2 linked regions of the Rhodopseudomonas palustris genome follow. The protein of the gene in region 1 interacts with the protein of each later gene in a pairwise test. Links are inferred from orthologs where the notes say so. Each region holds a gene or a part of one and is shown on either strand. Other genes may lie near its edges. The genes, in order: SR870_RS16755 and SR870_RS18505.

Evidence for each region.
Region 2: the proteins of SR870_RS16755 (region 1) and SR870_RS18505 interact in binary tests that used the Escherichia coli proteins (3 or more experiments, as listed by UniProt). The link is inferred for Rhodopseudomonas palustris from one-to-one orthologs.

What each region holds. Positions count from the first base shown.
Region 1 is NZ_CP140155.1:3,706,823-3,718,200, reverse strand. What follows is about bases 4,432-7,787. They hold SR870_RS16755 ([protein-PII] uridylyltransferase), read right to left. Parts: upstream 7,431-7,787; coding sequence 4,632-7,430; downstream 4,432-4,631. Other genes in these bases: SR870_RS16750 (OsmC family protein), read left to right, coding at 7,595-7,787. In the rest of the region: SR870_RS16780 (hypothetical protein), read right to left, coding at 1-391; SR870_RS16775 (MarR family winged helix-turn-helix transcriptional regulator), read right to left, coding at 388-864; SR870_RS16770 (sensor histidine kinase), read left to right, coding at 982-2,598; SR870_RS16765 (response regulator), read left to right, coding at 2,613-2,978; SR870_RS16760 (S41 family peptidase), read right to left, coding at 3,013-4,365; more of SR870_RS16750, read left to right, coding at 7,788-8,104; bifunctional glutamate N-acetyltransferase/amino-acid acetyltransferase ArgJ, read left to right, coding at 8,193-9,434; 8-oxo-dGTP diphosphatase MutT, read left to right, coding at 9,493-9,906; SR870_RS16735 (M20 family peptidase), read right to left, coding at 10,049-11,378.
Region 2 is NZ_CP140155.1:4,102,220-4,106,987, reverse strand. What follows is about bases 1,872-4,620. They hold SR870_RS18505 (P-II family nitrogen regulator), read left to right. Parts: upstream 1,872-2,951; coding sequence 2,952-3,290; downstream 3,291-4,620. Other genes in these bases: SR870_RS18500 (ammonium transporter), read left to right, coding at 3,334-4,620; SR870_RS18510 (P-II family nitrogen regulator), read left to right, coding at 2,212-2,550; tesB (acyl-CoA thioesterase II), read left to right, coding at 1,872-1,901. Also shown: SR870_RS18520 (ubiquinone biosynthesis hydroxylase), read right to left, coding at 1-865; more of tesB, read left to right, coding at 1,026-1,871; more of SR870_RS18500, read left to right, coding at 4,621-4,768. UniProt on the Escherichia coli protein: Involved in the regulation of nitrogen metabolism. Regulates the activity of its targets by protein-protein interaction in response to the nitrogen status of the cell.

The sequences.
Region 1 (11,378 bases):
GGCCGAGCAAGGTCAGGTTGACCGCTCCCGCCACGAGTTCGATCGCCTGCACCACGGCGAAGCTCTGATCGAACAGCCCGGCGTCGGCGCGCTGCTGCAGAAAGAACGCGCAGGGCACCAGCACGGCGATGCCGTTGATGGCGATGATCGGCATGCGTCTGCGTTTGCTCGCGACGTCGGGGTGCTGCGACCGGCCGCCGAGCCTGAAGCCGCTGGCGCCGGCGAGCGCGATCGACGGCACCAGCAGCAGCAGGCCCCACAGGATCGCGCGCTTGACGGCCGCGATCCCTTCCGGATCGCCGCCGAGTTCGACGGCGACGGTCGACAGCCAGAAGCAGAGGATGGTGAGAAAGGCGATGATCCCGGCGACCGGGTGAAGCGTCCTGATCATTCTGAACTCCCGTTCTCGGTGTGAAGCTCGAGCCGGCCCCGCAGGGCCGCGAGGTTGTCGGTGGTCTTGCGCAGTTCGCGGGCGGCGAGCCCCGACGCCATCGCGTCGGCGACCGGCCGCCACAATTCGGTGGCGCGCGCGAACACGCGCTGGCCGCGCGGCGTCATCACCACCAGCCGGGCGCGCTTGTGCGCCGGGTTGGGGGCGAAGTCGACCAGGCCGGCTTCGGCCAGTTCGTCGACGATGCGCTGCACCGACTGGCGGGCGAGGCCCATATTGTCGGCGAGCCGGGCGACCGGAAACGTGCCGCCGCCGTGCGCGATCGATCCCAGCACCTGCCAGCGCGCGCTGCTGAGGCCGAGCGGCTTCACCAGCGCGTCGCCGAACCGGATCAAGGCGCCGTTGAGCCGGAACACTTCCAGCACCAGCGCATTGGCGGGATGGTCGAACGGTGCCTGGGGCTCGTCTTTCATGACAGCATACTGCCATATGGACAGGATGCTGTCAAATTGCTTCGGTTCGCGACCCCCGCGTATCGGCCTTGTGGGCTCGAGAGATCGGGTCAGACGCCGCTGAACTTTGGAGTTCCGTTGGAACCGCCGCACTACACCTTCGATCGCGACAGGCTGACGGCTCTTTCCCGGTTCGCCATTCTCGACACGCCCCCCGAGCGCGGCTTCGACGACATCGTCGAACTGGCGGCGCTGATCTGCGAAACGCCCGTGGCCCTGGTCAGCCTGGTGTCCGAGGATCGTCAGTGGTTCAAGGCGCGGATCGGGTTCGACGCCTGCCAGACCGACCTGAACAGTTCGGTATGCGCCCACGCGCTGATCGAACCCGATCTTCTCGTGGTTCCCGATCTGACGCGCGACGCGCGCACCCGGAACAATCCGCTGGTCACGGGCGATCCGTTCATCCGGTTCTACGCGGGCGCGCCGCTGCGCACGGCGGGGGGCCACGTGCTGGGCAGCCTGTGCGCGATCGATACCAGGATCCGGCCGGGCGGCCTCACCGACGCGCAAGCGATTGCCCTGCGGACCCTCGCGCGCCAGGTCGTGGCGCAGCTCGAATTACGCCTCGCCGTCGCGCAACGCGATGCGCTGCTCGCCGAGCAGAAGGCCGCGGAGATCCGCCGCAACGGCCTGCTCGAGATCGGCGACCGGCTGCGCGACGCCACCACGATCGGCGAGGTGACGCGCGCCGCCGCCAAGGTCGCCGGCGAAACGCTTCAGGTCGCGCGCGCCGCGTTCGGCCGGTTCGACGAAGGCGACGAGGTCGTCGAAATCGAACCGGACTGGACCGCGGAGGGCGTGGTGTCCGCGGCCGGACGGCACCGGCTCGCCGACTATGGCGACAATCTGCTGGCCGGCGTGCTGAGCGGGCAGCCGCTGGTGATCACCGACGTCACCACCGATCCCGCCACCGCGGGGCATATCGAGCCGCTGCTCGCGCTCGACATCCGGTCGCTGGTCAACATGCCGGTGATCGAACACGGCCGCACCGTGGCGATGCTGATCGTCCACGCCAGGCAGCCGCGGGCCTGGGCGCCGGAAGTGCTGGCCTATCTCGGCAACATCGCCGACCGGATCGAGACCGCCGTCGCCCGGCTGCGCGCCGAGGCGCAGCAGCGCCTGCTGAACGACGAACTCAGCCATCGCATGAAGAACACCATGGCGCTGGTGCAGGCGATCGCGTCGCAGACGTTGAAGAACGTCCCCGACAAGGCGCCCGTCAAGGCGTTTTCCGACCGGCTGCTCGCGCTCAGCATGGCCCACGACGTGTTGCTGCAGCAGGACTGGCGCTCCGCCCCGGTGCGCAGCATCGTCGAGACGGCGATCCGCATCTTCGACGATGTCGGCCGGTTCGACGTCTCGGGGGGCAGCGTCCCGCTGGGATCGCGGTCGGCGCTTTCGCTTGCGCTGCTGCTGCACGAGCTGACCACCAACGCCGCGAAATACGGCGCGCTGGCCAACGACAGCGGGCGCGTGCAGATTGCCTGGACGATCGAAGACGCGGACGGCGAAGCCGAGCTTCGGCTGCGGTGGCGTGAATCCGGCGGCCCTGCCGTCGCTCCGCCGTCGCGCCAGGGTTTCGGCTCGCGACTGCTGAAGATGGGGCTGGCGGGCACCGGCGGCGCGCAGCTTCATTATCATCCGGCGGGCGTCGAGGCGGAATTCAGTGTTTCGCTCGCCGAATTGCAGACCTAGCCGGGGCAGGACCAATGGTGGATCGAGAAACCGTCGTACTGGTCGTCGAGGACGAGCCCGTTCTGCGCATGAACGTGGTCGACCTCGTCGAAGATGCCGGCTTCGTCGCCGTCGAGGCGGCGAACGCCACGCAGGCCCTCGGCGTGCTCGAAAGCCGCTCCGACATCGGCATCATCCTGAGCGACATCGACATGCCGCCCGGCATCGACGGCACGGCGCTGGCCGCCATCGTCCACGATCGATGGCCACCGATCGCGATCATTCTGGTGTCCGGGCACGCCGCCGCCGAAGACGTCCGGATTCCGGGCGGCGGCGAGTTCTTCAGCAAGCCCTATCGAGGGGCCGACATCGTCGACGCGCTGAACCGGCTGGCGGCTTGACGCCGCCGCCGGCGTGCCGATCGGCGGGCGGCGATCACCGGGCGGAGGGCTGCGCCGCGGGGGGCTTGTCGAAGTAATTCACCGCGACCTTGAGCTGCGCGTCCTCGGGCTTGCCGATCAGGTCGGCGCGGATCGGCGCCGAATAGGCGGCCTTGTTCACGTCCTTGGCCGGCATGTCGGTCTGCGGCTTGGCGGCTGCGCCCGGGCGCTTGTCGAACTGGCCGGGATTGGCGATCGCGCCGCTCAGCGCGCTCTCCCGCACCAGCGGCCCGCCGCTGATCTGCTGATCCTTGGGCGCCTCCTCGATCACATCGGGGGTGATGCCGTCGTCCTGAATCGAGCGGCCCGAGGGGGTGTAGTACAGCGCCGTGGTGAGACGGACCGCGCCGTGGCCCTTGATCGGGATCACGGTCTGCACCGACCCTTTGCCGAAGCTCTGCGTGCCGATCACCGTGGCGCGCTTGCGATCCTGCAGCGCGCCGGCAACGATCTCGGAGGCCGAGGCCGAGGCGCCGTTGATCAGCACGACGACCGGGACACCCGGCAGCATGTCGCCCTTGGCCGGCGCATTGAAGACGTGCTGATCGTTCGCCTCGCGGCCGCGGATGCTGACCACGGCGCCGCCGTTGAGCAGATTGCCGGAGACATCGACCGCCGCGGTGAGGAGGCCGCCGGGATCGTTGCGGAGATCGATCACGAGCCCCTTCAGTCCGGTGCCGGCGGCGTCGGTCTTCAGCCTGGTCAGCGCGGACTTGAAGCCCTCGGACGTATCGTTGCCGAACTGGCTGATGCGCACATAGCCGATGCGGTCCGGCTTGAGTTCGGATTTGACCGAGGCGACGCGGATGATCTCACGCGTCAGCGACACGTCGAACGGCTCCTCCTTGCCGCGCAGGATGGTGATGGTCACCTTCGAGCCCGGCTCGCCGCGCAGCATGTCGACGACCTTGCGCAGGCTCATCCCCTGGGTGCTCGTGGCGCCGACCTTGATGATCATGTCGCCGGGCTCGAGGCGGGCCCGCGCCGCCGGGGTGTCGTCGATCGGCGAGACGATGCTCGGGACGCCGCCTTGTGCGGTGATCTGCATGCCGAGACCGCCGAACTGGCCCGACATGTCGGTCTGCATCTGCTTGAACTCGTCTTCGTCCATGTAGTCCGAATGCGGATCGAGGCGATTGAGCATGCCCTTGAGCGCGTCCTTGGTGAGCGCATCCTGGCCTACGGGATGCACATAGGCGCGATTGACGAGCTGGATGACGCCCGCGAGCAGCCCGAGGTCCGGCGTGGTCTTGTCCTCGCGCTGCAAAGCGAGGGCGGACACGATCGGAACCGCGACGATGGAGACGGCGGCGACGACGCGGATGACGAGCGGGCGAGCCTTGATCATGGGGCGGACTCTTCTGACGTTGGAAGTCGGACGCGGATGACGGTCCGACTGATTGAATAACTGATGATTGGATGATGGCGACGGATGTATGGCGCTGATCGTCGGAGGCGGTGCCTGCGCGTGCCCGGTGCGCGGCGATACTTCGGCTCGGCTTCGCTCCTTGGGGAACTTTGACCCGACCGCCGGCCGCGGCGATAAGTTCCCCGATGGTTTCGCGGCGGACGGCCGCCCGTCCGGGGCCGTGCGGGCCGCGTCGCCCTTTCCCGCTATGCCGCCGGCTGCTGCTCGGCGTCGCCATTGGCGAGCAGGTGGACCAGCGCGCGCTTGATCGCGGCCTGCCGGGTCGGCGCGGTGATCTGGGCGCCGAGCAGATCGGTGACGTAGAACACGTCGCGGGCGCGTTCGCCGAAGGTGGCGACATGGGCCGAGGCGATGTTGAGGTTCAGCTTCGAGATCGCGGTGGTGAGCTGATACAGCAGGCCGGGGCGGTCGAGGCCCGAGACCTCGATCACGGTGTAGCGGTCCGACCAGTTGTTGTTGATCGAGACTTCGGGCTCGACCACGAAGGCGCGCAGCTTGGTCCTGCCGCTGGTGGCGCGGCGGGCGACCGCTTCGGGCAGCCGCAGCTTGCCTTCCAGCACCTCCTCGATCATCTCGCCGATCCGCGTGGCCCTGCGGCCCTCGTCCTCGTCGCGGTCGTATTCGCGGCGGATCGAGATCGTGTCGAGCGCGCGGCCGTCGGTGGTGGTGTAGATCTGGGCGTCGACGATGTTGGCGCCGGCCGACGCGCAGGCGCCGGCGATGACCGACAGCAGCCAGGGATGGTCGACCGCCAGAATGGTCAGTTCGGTGACGCCGCGCGCCTCGTCGAAGCCGACATTGATCGCGAGCTTGTGGCCGGCCTGTTCGGACGCGCGCAGGAAGCGGGCGTGGCGGATTTTTCGCGCCAGCTCGACCTTGAGCCAGTAGGCCGGGTAGTGCCGCGCCACATAGGCGTCGAGCTCGGCCTCCGGCCATTCGGTGAAATTGGCGCGGAATTCGGCCTGCGCGCTGCGGATGCGCTCGGCGCGGTTGACCTCGGAGAAGCCGCCGGTCAGCACCGGCTCGGTCTCGTAGTACAGCGTGCGGATCAACTGCGCCTTCCAGCCGTTCCAGACCCCGGGGCCGACGCCGCGGATGTCGGCGGTGGTGAGGATGGTCAGGAGCTTCATCTGCTCGACCGATTCGACCACGGCGGCGAAATTCTCGATCGTCTTGCGGTCCGACAGATCGCGCGACTGCGCCACCGTCGACATCACCAGATGCTTGTCGATCAGCCAGGCGATCAGTTCGGTGTCGGCGGCGTTGAAGCCGAACCGCGGACACAGCCGCCGCGCCACCTTGGCGCCGGCGGTGGAGTGGTCCTCGGGCTGGCCCTTGGCGATGTCGTGCAGCAGCACCGCGACGTACAGCACCGCGCGATGGTCGGGTCGGATTTTCCGGATGAGGTCGGACGACAGCATGAACTCGTCGTTGCCGCCGCGCTCGATCTCCTGGAGATTGCCGACGCAGCGCAGCAGGTGCTCGTCCACCGTGTAGCTGTGATACATGTTGAACTGCATCATCGAGACGATGCGGCCGAAGGCGCGGATGAAGCGGCCGAGCACGCCGGTCTCGTTCATCCGCCGCAGCACCGGCTCGGCATTGTCCGAGGTCAGGATCTCGATGAACAGCCGGTTGGCCTCGGGATCGTCGCGGAGCTGGGCGTTGATCAGTTGCAGCGAGCGCGTCACCGTCCGCATCGCGTCGGGATGGAAGGCGAGGCTGTTCTTCTGCGCCAGCCGGAAGATCCGGATCAGATTGACCGGGTCGTGCTTGAACACGTCCGGCATCGCGCAATTGATGCGGTTGTTGTCGATGACGAAATCGTCGCTCTCCGGCACCCGGCGGCGCGTCGTGCCGGGCCGCAGCCGCGCCATCATCCGCGACAGCGCCGGCGCCGGCTTGGCCTGCTGGTCCTCGAGCTTGGCGCACAGGATCGCGGTCAGATTGCCGACCTTCTTGGCGATCAGGAAGTAGTGCTTCATGAAGCGCTCGACGTCCTGCATCCCGGGATGCGAGGTGTAGCCGAGCCGCACCCCGATCTCGCGCTGCAGGTCGAACGACAGCCGCTCCTCGGCGCGTCGGGTCAGGAAGTGCAGGTTGCAGCGCACCGACCAGAGGAAATCCTCGCAGCGGCGGAAGGTGCGGAATTCGATCTGGTCGAACACGCCGTGTTCGAGCAGTTCGCTGGTGCCGCGGACGCGGTAGACGTATTTGGCGATCCAGAACAGCGTGTGCAGGTCGCGCAAGCCGCCCTTGCCGTCCTTGACGTTGGGCTCGACCAGATAGCGCGACTGGCCGGAGCGGCGGTGGCGCTCCTCGCGCTCGGCGAGCTTGGCGGTGACGAATTCGGCGGCGGTGCCCTCGACCACCTCCTTGTCGAAGCGGTCGACCAGTTCCTGATACAGCGCCTTGTCGCCGGTCAGGAACCGGGTCTCCAGAATCGCCGTCCGGATCGTCATGTCGGCGCGCGCCTGGCGGATCGATTCATCGACCGAACGGGTGGCGTGGCCGACCTTGAGGCCGATGTCCCACAGGCAATACAGGATCACCTCGGCGACCTGCTCGCCCCAGGCGGTCTGCTTGTAGGGCAGGATGAACAACAGATCGATGTCGGATTCCGGCGCCATCAGCCCGCGGCCGTAGCCGCCGGTGGCGACCACCGACATCCGCTCCGAGCTCGACGGCGTCGGCGAATTGTACAGATACTGCGTCGCCGCCATGAACAGCAGGCGGATGATCTCGTCCTGGACGAAGCACAGCCGCTCGGCGCAGCGCCGGCCGTGGCGGTCGCGCAGCAATTGCGCCTCGGCCTCGGCGCGCGATTTCGCCAGCTCGGCCTTCATCAGCATCGCCAGCGCGGTGCGGAAGCCCTGGCCATTGCCGGCGTGCTGCTCGGCCAGCACCGCGATCTCGGCGGTGATCCGCGGGGTATCGAACCGCTCGTCGGCGGCCGGCCGTTGAGGTGTCACGACTTTGTCCATGCGACTCCGGATATCGGACGCCGCCTGCGCTGTCACGAAATTCCGTGTGAACAGCCACGCCGGCGCCCCCGGCTCGTCGGCCGCTACGCCTTCAGTTCCGGTCGGCGAGGTGACAGCGGGCGAATTCCGGCATTAGATACCAAAAAACAATGAGGGAGAGAACCATGGACGCCGCCACGCTGCGCGCCACCCAGGCGCCGCTCAAGGAGCGCTTCAAGTCCGACCCGGACGCCGCGCTGATCACGCTGACGGCCAAAGGCGCGGTCGACGGCCCGGGCATCGCCTGCCGGCTCGAGACCGGCCGCGGGTTGGCGCAGGCCGGCCTGCATCCGTCGGCCGGCGGCTCCGGGCTCGATCTGTGCTCCGGCGACATGCTGCTGGAGGCGCTGGTGGCCTGTGCGGGGGTGACGCTGAAGACGGTCGCCACCGCGATCGAGTTGCCGCTGACCGATGGCCGCGTCACCGCGGAGGGCGACCTCGACGTGCGCGGCGCGCTCGGCATCGACAAGGACGCGCCGGTCGGCTTCCGCGAAATCCGGCTGCGCTTCGAGGTCGGCACCGACGCGCCGCAGGACAAGCTCGATCTGTTGCTCAGGCTCACCGAGCGCTATTGCGTGGTGTACCAGACCATCAGGAACGGCCCGAAGGTCTCGGTGTCGCTGCAGCGGGTGTGAGCGGGGCGATTGCTCTCGTTCGCTTGTTATGAGACATCGGGGCGCCGCGCGCTCCGCCGGGGAGCCGCGCGAATCCGAAAGCGCTCCGATGTCCAGCTCCGTCTCTCCGCTCGCGCCGACCAACGTTCCCACGCTGCCGGAGCTCGCCGGCGTCCGCCTCGCCACCGCGGCGGCCGGCATCCGCTACAAGAACCGCACCGACGTGCTGCTGGTGGCGCTCGATCCCGGCACCACGGTGGCGGGCGTGTTCACCACCTCGAAATGTCCGTCGGCGCCGGTCGAATGGTGCCGCGACAACCTCAAGGGCGGCACCGCGCGGGTGCTGGTGGTCAATTCCGGCAACGCCAACGCCTTCACCGGCAAGACCGGCCGCAAGGCGACGACGCTGACCGCGTCGATCGCCGCCAAGGCGATCGGCTGCAAGCCGGCCGACGTGTTCCTCGCCTCCACCGGCGTGATCGGCGAACCGCTCGACGCCACCAAATTCGACGGCGTGCTGGGCACGCTCGCCGAGACCGCGCAGCCCGGCGGCTGGCTGGACGCCGCCAAGGCGATCATGACCACCGACACCTTTCCGAAGGTGGCGACCAAGACCGTGAAGCTCGGCAAGGCCAAGGTCACGATCAACGGCATGGCCAAGGGCGCCGGCATGATCGCGCCCGACATGGCGACGATGCTGTCCTTCGTCTTCACCGACGCGCCGCTGTCGGCGTCGTGCCTGCAGGCGCTGCTCAAGGCCGGCGTCGCCGACACCTTCAATGCGGTGACGATCGATGGTGATACCTCGACCTCCGACACGCTGCTGGCGTTCGCCACCGGCGCCGCGGCTAAAAATGGCGCGCCAAAAATTTCGCGGGCGTCCGATCCGCGGCTGACCGCGTTCGTCAAGGCGTTCAACGCGGTGCTGGCCGATCTCGCCGAGCAGGTCGCGCGCGACGGCGAGGGCGCCCGCAAGCTGGTCGAGATCATCGTCGACGGCGCGACCTCCAAGGCCTCGGCGCGAAAAATCGCGCTGTCGATCGCCAATTCGCCGCTGGTGAAGACCGCGATCGCCGGCGAGGACGCCAATTGGGGCCGCGTGGTGATGGCGGTCGGCAAGGCCGGCGAGCCGGCCGATCGCGACAAGCTGTCGATCGCGTTCAACGGCATCCGCGTCGCCAAGGCCGGCGCGCGCGATCCGTCCTATGACGAGAAGGAAGTCTCGGCGGCGATGAAACAGCCGGAAATCCAGATCAAGGTCGGCCTCGGCCTCGGCAAGGGCCGCGACCGCGTGCTGACCTGCGATCTCACCAAGGAATATGTCGCGATCAATGGTGACTATCGGTCGTGATCTGCAATCACAGACTCTCAACGTCATTCCGGGCCCGCGCCAAGAGGCGCGTCCCGGAATGACAAAATCGGTGAAGCTCCTCCTCGTCGTCGCCGTGGCGCTGATCGACGCCGACAATCGCGTGCTGATCGCGCAGCGGCCGAAGCACAAGCAGCTCGGCGGGCTGTGGGAGTTTCCCGGCGGCAAGGTCGATGCCGGCGAGCGGCCGGAGGGCGCGCTGATCCGTGAACTGCAGGAAGAACTCGGCATCACCGTGAAGGAGGCCTGCCTGGCGCCGCTGACATTTGCGAGCCATGCCTATGAGGATTTTCACCTGCTGATGCCGCTGTATGTGTGCCGGCGCTGGGACGGGCAGGTGATGCCGCGCGAGGGCCAGGAACTGGCCTGGGTCCGCGCCAACAAGCTGCGCGACTACCCGATGCCGCCGGCGGATATCCCGCTGATCCCGCCGCTGATCGAACTGCTGATGTAGTTCGCCGGCCAAGGCCGAAGACGTCATGCGCGGGCTTGACCCGCCATCCATCCATCTTCGCAAGATGATGGATCGCCGGGTCGAGCCCGGCAATGACGATGCGCGTGATGCTCCGACTCCGCCAGGATCGGAGATGGTGTGCTCAGCCGGCGGTGTTCTGGATCAGCCGCACATAGAACCGGATCATGTCGGCGTAGTTCTTGATGCTGATCCGTTCGTTGGTGCCGTGGAAGCGCTTCAGGTCTTCGGAGGTGGCGCGCACCGGCGAGAACCGGAGGATGTTGTCGGCCACCGCCGAATAGTGCCGCGAATCGGTGGCGGCGATCATCAGGCCGGGCGCGACGATCACGTCGGGGAAAATCTCGCGGATGGTGCGGTTGAGGGCGACGTAGGACGGGCCCGCGGTGCCGGTCACCGGCGGCGGGTCGAAATTGCCCTCGAAGCCCTGGATTGCGATCCGGTCGTTGGCGACGCTGGTGCGGACGTGATCGGTGACGCTGGCCTGGGTGTCGCCGGGCAGCAGCCGGAAATTGACGCTGGCCTCGGCGATCCCGGGCAGCACATTATCCTTGTCGCCGGCGTTGAACACGGTCAGCGCCGTGGTGGTCCGCACCATCGCCTCGGTGGTGCCGCTCTTGGCGAATTCGCGCAGCAGCAGAGGCTTGAACAACCACAGATTCGACAGCACCACGCGGTTGAAGCCGCGCATTTCCGGCGCCAGCGTGTCGAACATGTCGGCGACCGAGCCGCGCACCCGCATCGGCAGGCGGTTGTCTTCGAGATGCGTCAACGCCGCCGCCAGCATCCCGATCGCGGTGTCGCGCGGCGGCATCGAGGAATGGCCCGGCGTGCCGCGCGCGGTCAGCACCAGCGTCGCGTAACCCTTTTCCGAGACGCCGATCAGTGCGGCCGGCCGGTCGAGGCCCTTCATGATGCCGTCGGTGATCAGCAGGCCCTCGTCGAGCACGAAGTCGAGCCGGACGTTTCGCGCGGCGAGCAGGTCGGCGATCTGCTTGGCGCCGCGCAGGCCGGAGACTTCCTCGTCGTGACCGAAGGCGAAATAGATCGTCCGCTTCGGCCGGAAGCCCTGCTTCGCCATCTGCTCGGCGGCCTCGAGCATGGCGTAGAGGTTGCCCTTGTCGTCCCACGAGCCGCGGCCCCAGACGAAGCCGTCGGCGATCACGCCGTCGAACGGCTTGTGCTGCCAGTCCTGTTCGGTCTTCGGCGCGATCGGCACCACGTCCTGATGCGCCAGCAGCGCGATCGGCCGGGCCTGCGGATCGGTGCCCGATCCCGATCCTTGCCAGGTGTAGAGCAGGCTCTTGCCGTTCACGAGTTCGCGCGTCGCGGCGGCGTGGAACGCCGGGAAGCTCGCCGCGATATGCGCCTGCATCCCGCGCAGGGCGTCGGCGTCCTGCTCGGGGTTGAGGAAGTTGGAGATGGTCCGAAAACGGATCGCCTCGGCGAGGCGT
Region 2 (4,768 bases), 390 kb from region 1 along the record:
CGATCAGCGCCAGCCGCGGCCCGATGAAGGATTGCGCCACGAAATAGCCGAGCGGAAACGCCTTCGGCGCATCCAGCGGCTTGACCTCGCCGAGCCGCAGCCCGAACCGCGTCTCCAGCTCGGCCTGAAACTCCTTGGCGGACAGCGCCACGATCTTGGCCGCATCGGCGCGGCTCTCGGTCCACACCAGCGACGAGCGCTTGCCGGTCAGCGGCAGGATCGCGAACGGCCCCGCGGGCAGGAAGTGCTCCTCGGCGCAGCCATTGTGGTCGCGCTCGTGCTCCACCGTGACGACGATGCCGGACTGGTCGTAGTCCCAGCCATAGGTGGCAATGCCGGCGCGCTCGCGCAGCTTCGACTTGGCGCCGTCGGCGGCGACCAGCAGGCTCGCCTCTATCACGCTGCCGTCGCCGAGCGTCACGCGGGTCGCGTCGTCGCCCGCTTGGTACGATGTCACCGGCGTGGCGCGCAGCTCGACGCCGGCGGCTTCGGCGCGGCTGGCCAGCGCTTCATTGAGATATTTGTTCTCGACCATATGGGCGAACGGCTCGCCGGGCTGCACCTCGCCGGCAAACGTCAGGAACACCGGCCGGGTCGCGTCCTCCAGCGCCGAATCCGTCACCACCATGTCGATGATCGGCTGCGCGGTCGGCGCCACCTCGTCCCAGACGCCGAGCGCCTCGAACAGCCGGCGGCAGGCGGCGACGATCGCGGTGGCGCGCGGATCGCGCGACGGCCGCATCGCCAGCGCCGGGTCGGCGACAACGATCGGGACCTCGGGGCCGAGCCCCTGGCGCAGCGCCAGCGCCAGCGCCAGACCGGCGAACGCGCCGCCACCGATGACAATGCTTCGCTGTACCGTCATTTTTCTCACTCGTGTGCCAGAGTCGCCTGTCTGTGTTCTTGCGCCCATCAAGGAGCTGGGCGAAACAGGCTGAAACAGCCGAGGCTTCGACCGGCCCGGTCTACCAGACATCGACGGCGGTGGGAAATCACGCCGCCGCCACCCAGGGGAGCGCTTGCCGGTGTCCAACAGCCTGATCGACCTGATCTCGATCCTCGATCTCGAGCCGCTCGAGGTGAACCTGTTCCGCGGCACCAGCCCACAGACGAGCTGGCAGCGGGTGTTCGGCGGCCAGGTGATCGGCCAGGCGATGGTCGCCGGCTGCCGCACCGTCGAGGGCCGGCTGCCGCATTCGATGCATTGCTACTTCATCCTGCCGGGCGACCCGGCGGTGCCGATCATCTACGAGGTCGAGCGGCTGCGCGACGGCAAGAGCTACACCACCCGCCGCGTCACCGCGATCCAGCACGGCAACGCGATCTTCTCGCTGATGATGTCGTTCCACGACGACGAGGAGACCGCGTTCGACCATCAGGACAGGATGCCGGACGTGCCGCCGCCGGAGGCGCTGACCGCGGAGGAGATCTCCAAGCAGCCGTTCTTCAAGGAGATGCCGGACTTCATCAAGCGCTACTACGAGAGCGACCGGCCGATCGAGCTGCGCCCGGTCGAGCTGAAGCGCTATTTCGGCGAGAAGATCGAGGACGGCCGCATCCATGTCTGGATCCGCACCGCCGCCAAGCTGCCCGACGACCCGGCGCTGCATATGTGCGCGCTGGCCTATGCGTCGGACTTCTCGCTGCTCGACGCGGTGATGGCGCGCTACGGCCGCACCCTGTTCGACAAGCGGATGATGCCGGCCAGCCTCGATCACGCGATGTGGTTTCACCGCCCGTTCCGCGCCGACGAATGGCTGCTCTACGCCCAAGATTCCCCGTCCGCCCAGGGCGGCCGCGGCCTGACCCGCGGCATGATCTACAAGGCCGACGGCACCCTGGTCGCCTCGGTCGCCCAGGAAGGCTCGGTCCGGCAGCGGCGCGAGACGCCGAAGGGGTGAGCACCCGCGGGCCGGGTCCTCGGGAGGCTGCGCACATCCAAGGCGCCGCCGCATCTTCAGCCGTCATCCCCCGCGAAAGCGGGGGACCCAATATCCGAGAGCGCGGTTGAACTGAAACGCCCTGGGATACTGGGTCGCCCGCCTGCGCGGGCGATGACGGAGGTGGTTGGGACGGGTTCGGCGGATGCCGCTGCCTCGGCCAGTCAATCCGCTTATTTTCTGCGCGCGCTGCCGATAATCCCGGCATATAAAGAACAAAAGCACCGCGCTGCGCGGAGCCGGACGCTTGCGTGAAGAATTGGGGCCCTGCATGAAACTCGTCGTCGCCATCATCAAACCCTTCAAGCTCGACGAGGTCCGCCAGGCGCTGACCGAGATCGGCGTGCACGGCATGACCGTGACCGAGGTCAAGGGCTACGGCCGGCAGCGCGGCCACACCGAGATCTATCGCGGCGCCGAATACATCGTGAACTTCCTGCCCAAGCTGCGGATCGAGATCGCGGTCGATTCGGCGCTCGCCGACAAGGCCGTCGAGGTCATCACCCGCGGCGCCCGCACCGGCCAGATCGGCGACGGCAAGATCTTCGTCACGCCGATCGAGCACGCGCTGCGGATCCGCACCGGCGAGACCGATTCCGACGCGCTCTGAGCCGGCCGCCGGCGCCCGCGGCGCGACGCGGCGGGCGACGCCGAATGGCGCGTCTCGGCAGTTCGGAGCATGGCGCGGCGCTTGAATAGCCACCTGCCATAATATTCTACCGCACGGACTGCCCGTCGGCTGGGCACGATTGTGTCGGGACGCTGTCATGCCTAAATTTTGCTCATGGCTGCCCAAGCAATGAGCGCGACGGAATGGCACAGCCGGTGTTGCGGTGCGATCGGCCGTCAGAGTTTCGATTTCATGAACGATTCCAGCGTGTCGGCCGACTGGCACGGCATTTGATTCTAGGGGGCGTGGCTGTGCCCGCGTAGTGATGCTCTCCGCGTGGGGATTTTCAGTCGAGTTCATGTCCCGGCCATTTTGGCCGGGCCCTAGCGGGGATAGGACCTATGAAAATTGTTATGGCGATCATCAAGCCATTCAAACTGGAAGAAGTCCGTGATGCCCTGACCGCCATTGGCGTTCACGGTTTGACGGTGACGGAAGTCAAGGGATATGGCCGCCAGAAGGGCCACACGGAAATCTATCGCGGCGCCGAATACGCGGTGAGCTTCCTGCCCAAGATCAAGATCGAGGTCGCGATCGCCACCGATCAGGTCGAGAAGACCATCGAGGCGATCACCAGCGCCGCCAAGACCGGCCAAATCGGCGACGGCAAGATCTTCGTCATCGGCCTCGACCACGCTGTGCGCATCCGCACCGGCGAAGCCGACGCAGCAGCTCTCTAAGATTTCCCGCTCACCCAACTTTCTTCCACTCAGGAGACGACAAATGACGTTCAAACGTCCCTACGGCGCGGGACTGGCCGCCCTGGCAGCCGGCCTGTTCGCCGCGACTGCCGCCTACGCCGAGCCCACGGTCAACAAGGGCGACAACGCCTGGATGATGACCGCCACGGTTTTGGTCGTACTGATGACCATCCCCGGCCTGGCGCTGTTCTACGGCGGCCTGGTCCGCTCCAAGAACATGCTCTCGGTGCTGGCGCAGGTGTTCTACACCTTCTCGATCGTGATCGTGATCTGGGCGGTCTACGGCTACAGCCTGGCTTTCACCGGCGGCTCCGACTTCATCGGCGGCTTCTCCAAGGCGTTCCTCGCCGGCGTCACCCCCGACTCCAAGGTCGCGTCGTTCAGCGTCGATGCCAACGTGTCTGAGCTGATCTACATCTGCTTCCAGATGACCTTCGCGGCGATCACGCCGGCGCTGATCGTCGGCGCCTTCGCCGAACGCACGCGCTTCGCCGCGGTCGCACTGTTCGTGCCGCTGTGGGTGACGCTGATCTACTTCCCGATGGCCCACATGGTCTGGTACTGGCCGGGCCCGGATATGATCACCGACGCCGCCAAGGCGCTCGCCGCAGCCACTGACGATGCCGCCAAGGCGGCCGCGCAGGCCAAGCTCGACGAGATCAATGCGGATGCGGGCTTCATCTTCAAGAAGGGCGCGCTCGACTTCGCGGGCGGCACCGTGGTGCACATCAACGCCGGCATCGCCGGCCTGGTCGGCGCCCTGCTGATCGGCAAGCGCACCGGCTACGGCAAGGAGCTGATGGCTCCGCACTCGCTGACCATGACCATGATCGGCGCAGCATTGCTCTGGGTCGGCTGGTTCGGTTTCAACGTCGGCTCGAACCTCGAAGCCAGCGGCGTCGCCGGCCTCGCCATGGTCAACACCTTCGTCGCGACGGCGGCGGCGGCGATGAGCTGGATGTTCGCGGAATGGATCTTCAAGGGTCACCCCTCGCTGCTCGGCGCATTGTCCGGTGCAGTCGCGGGTCTGGTCGCGGTCACCCCCGCGGCGGGCTTCGTCGGCCCGATGGGCGCGATCGTGCTCGGCATCGTCGCCGGCGTGGTCTGCCTGTTCTTCTGCACCGTGGTGAAGAACGCGCTCGGCTATGACGACTCGCTCGACGTGTTCGGCATCCACGGCGTCGGCGGCATCATCGGCGCGCTCGGCACCGGCATCCTGGTGAACCCGGCGCTCGGCGGCACCGGCGTGTACGACTACGTCGCTGGCGCGGTTGCCGAATACGACCTCGGAACCCAGATGATCGCGCAGTGCTGGGGCGTCGGCACCACCATCCTGCTGTCCGGCATCGGCTCGGCGATCCTGTTCAAGGTCGTCGACGTCATCGTCGGCCTGCGTGCGCCGGTCGAAGTCGAGCGCGAAGGCCTCGACGTCGTCGAGCACACCGAGCGCGCTTACA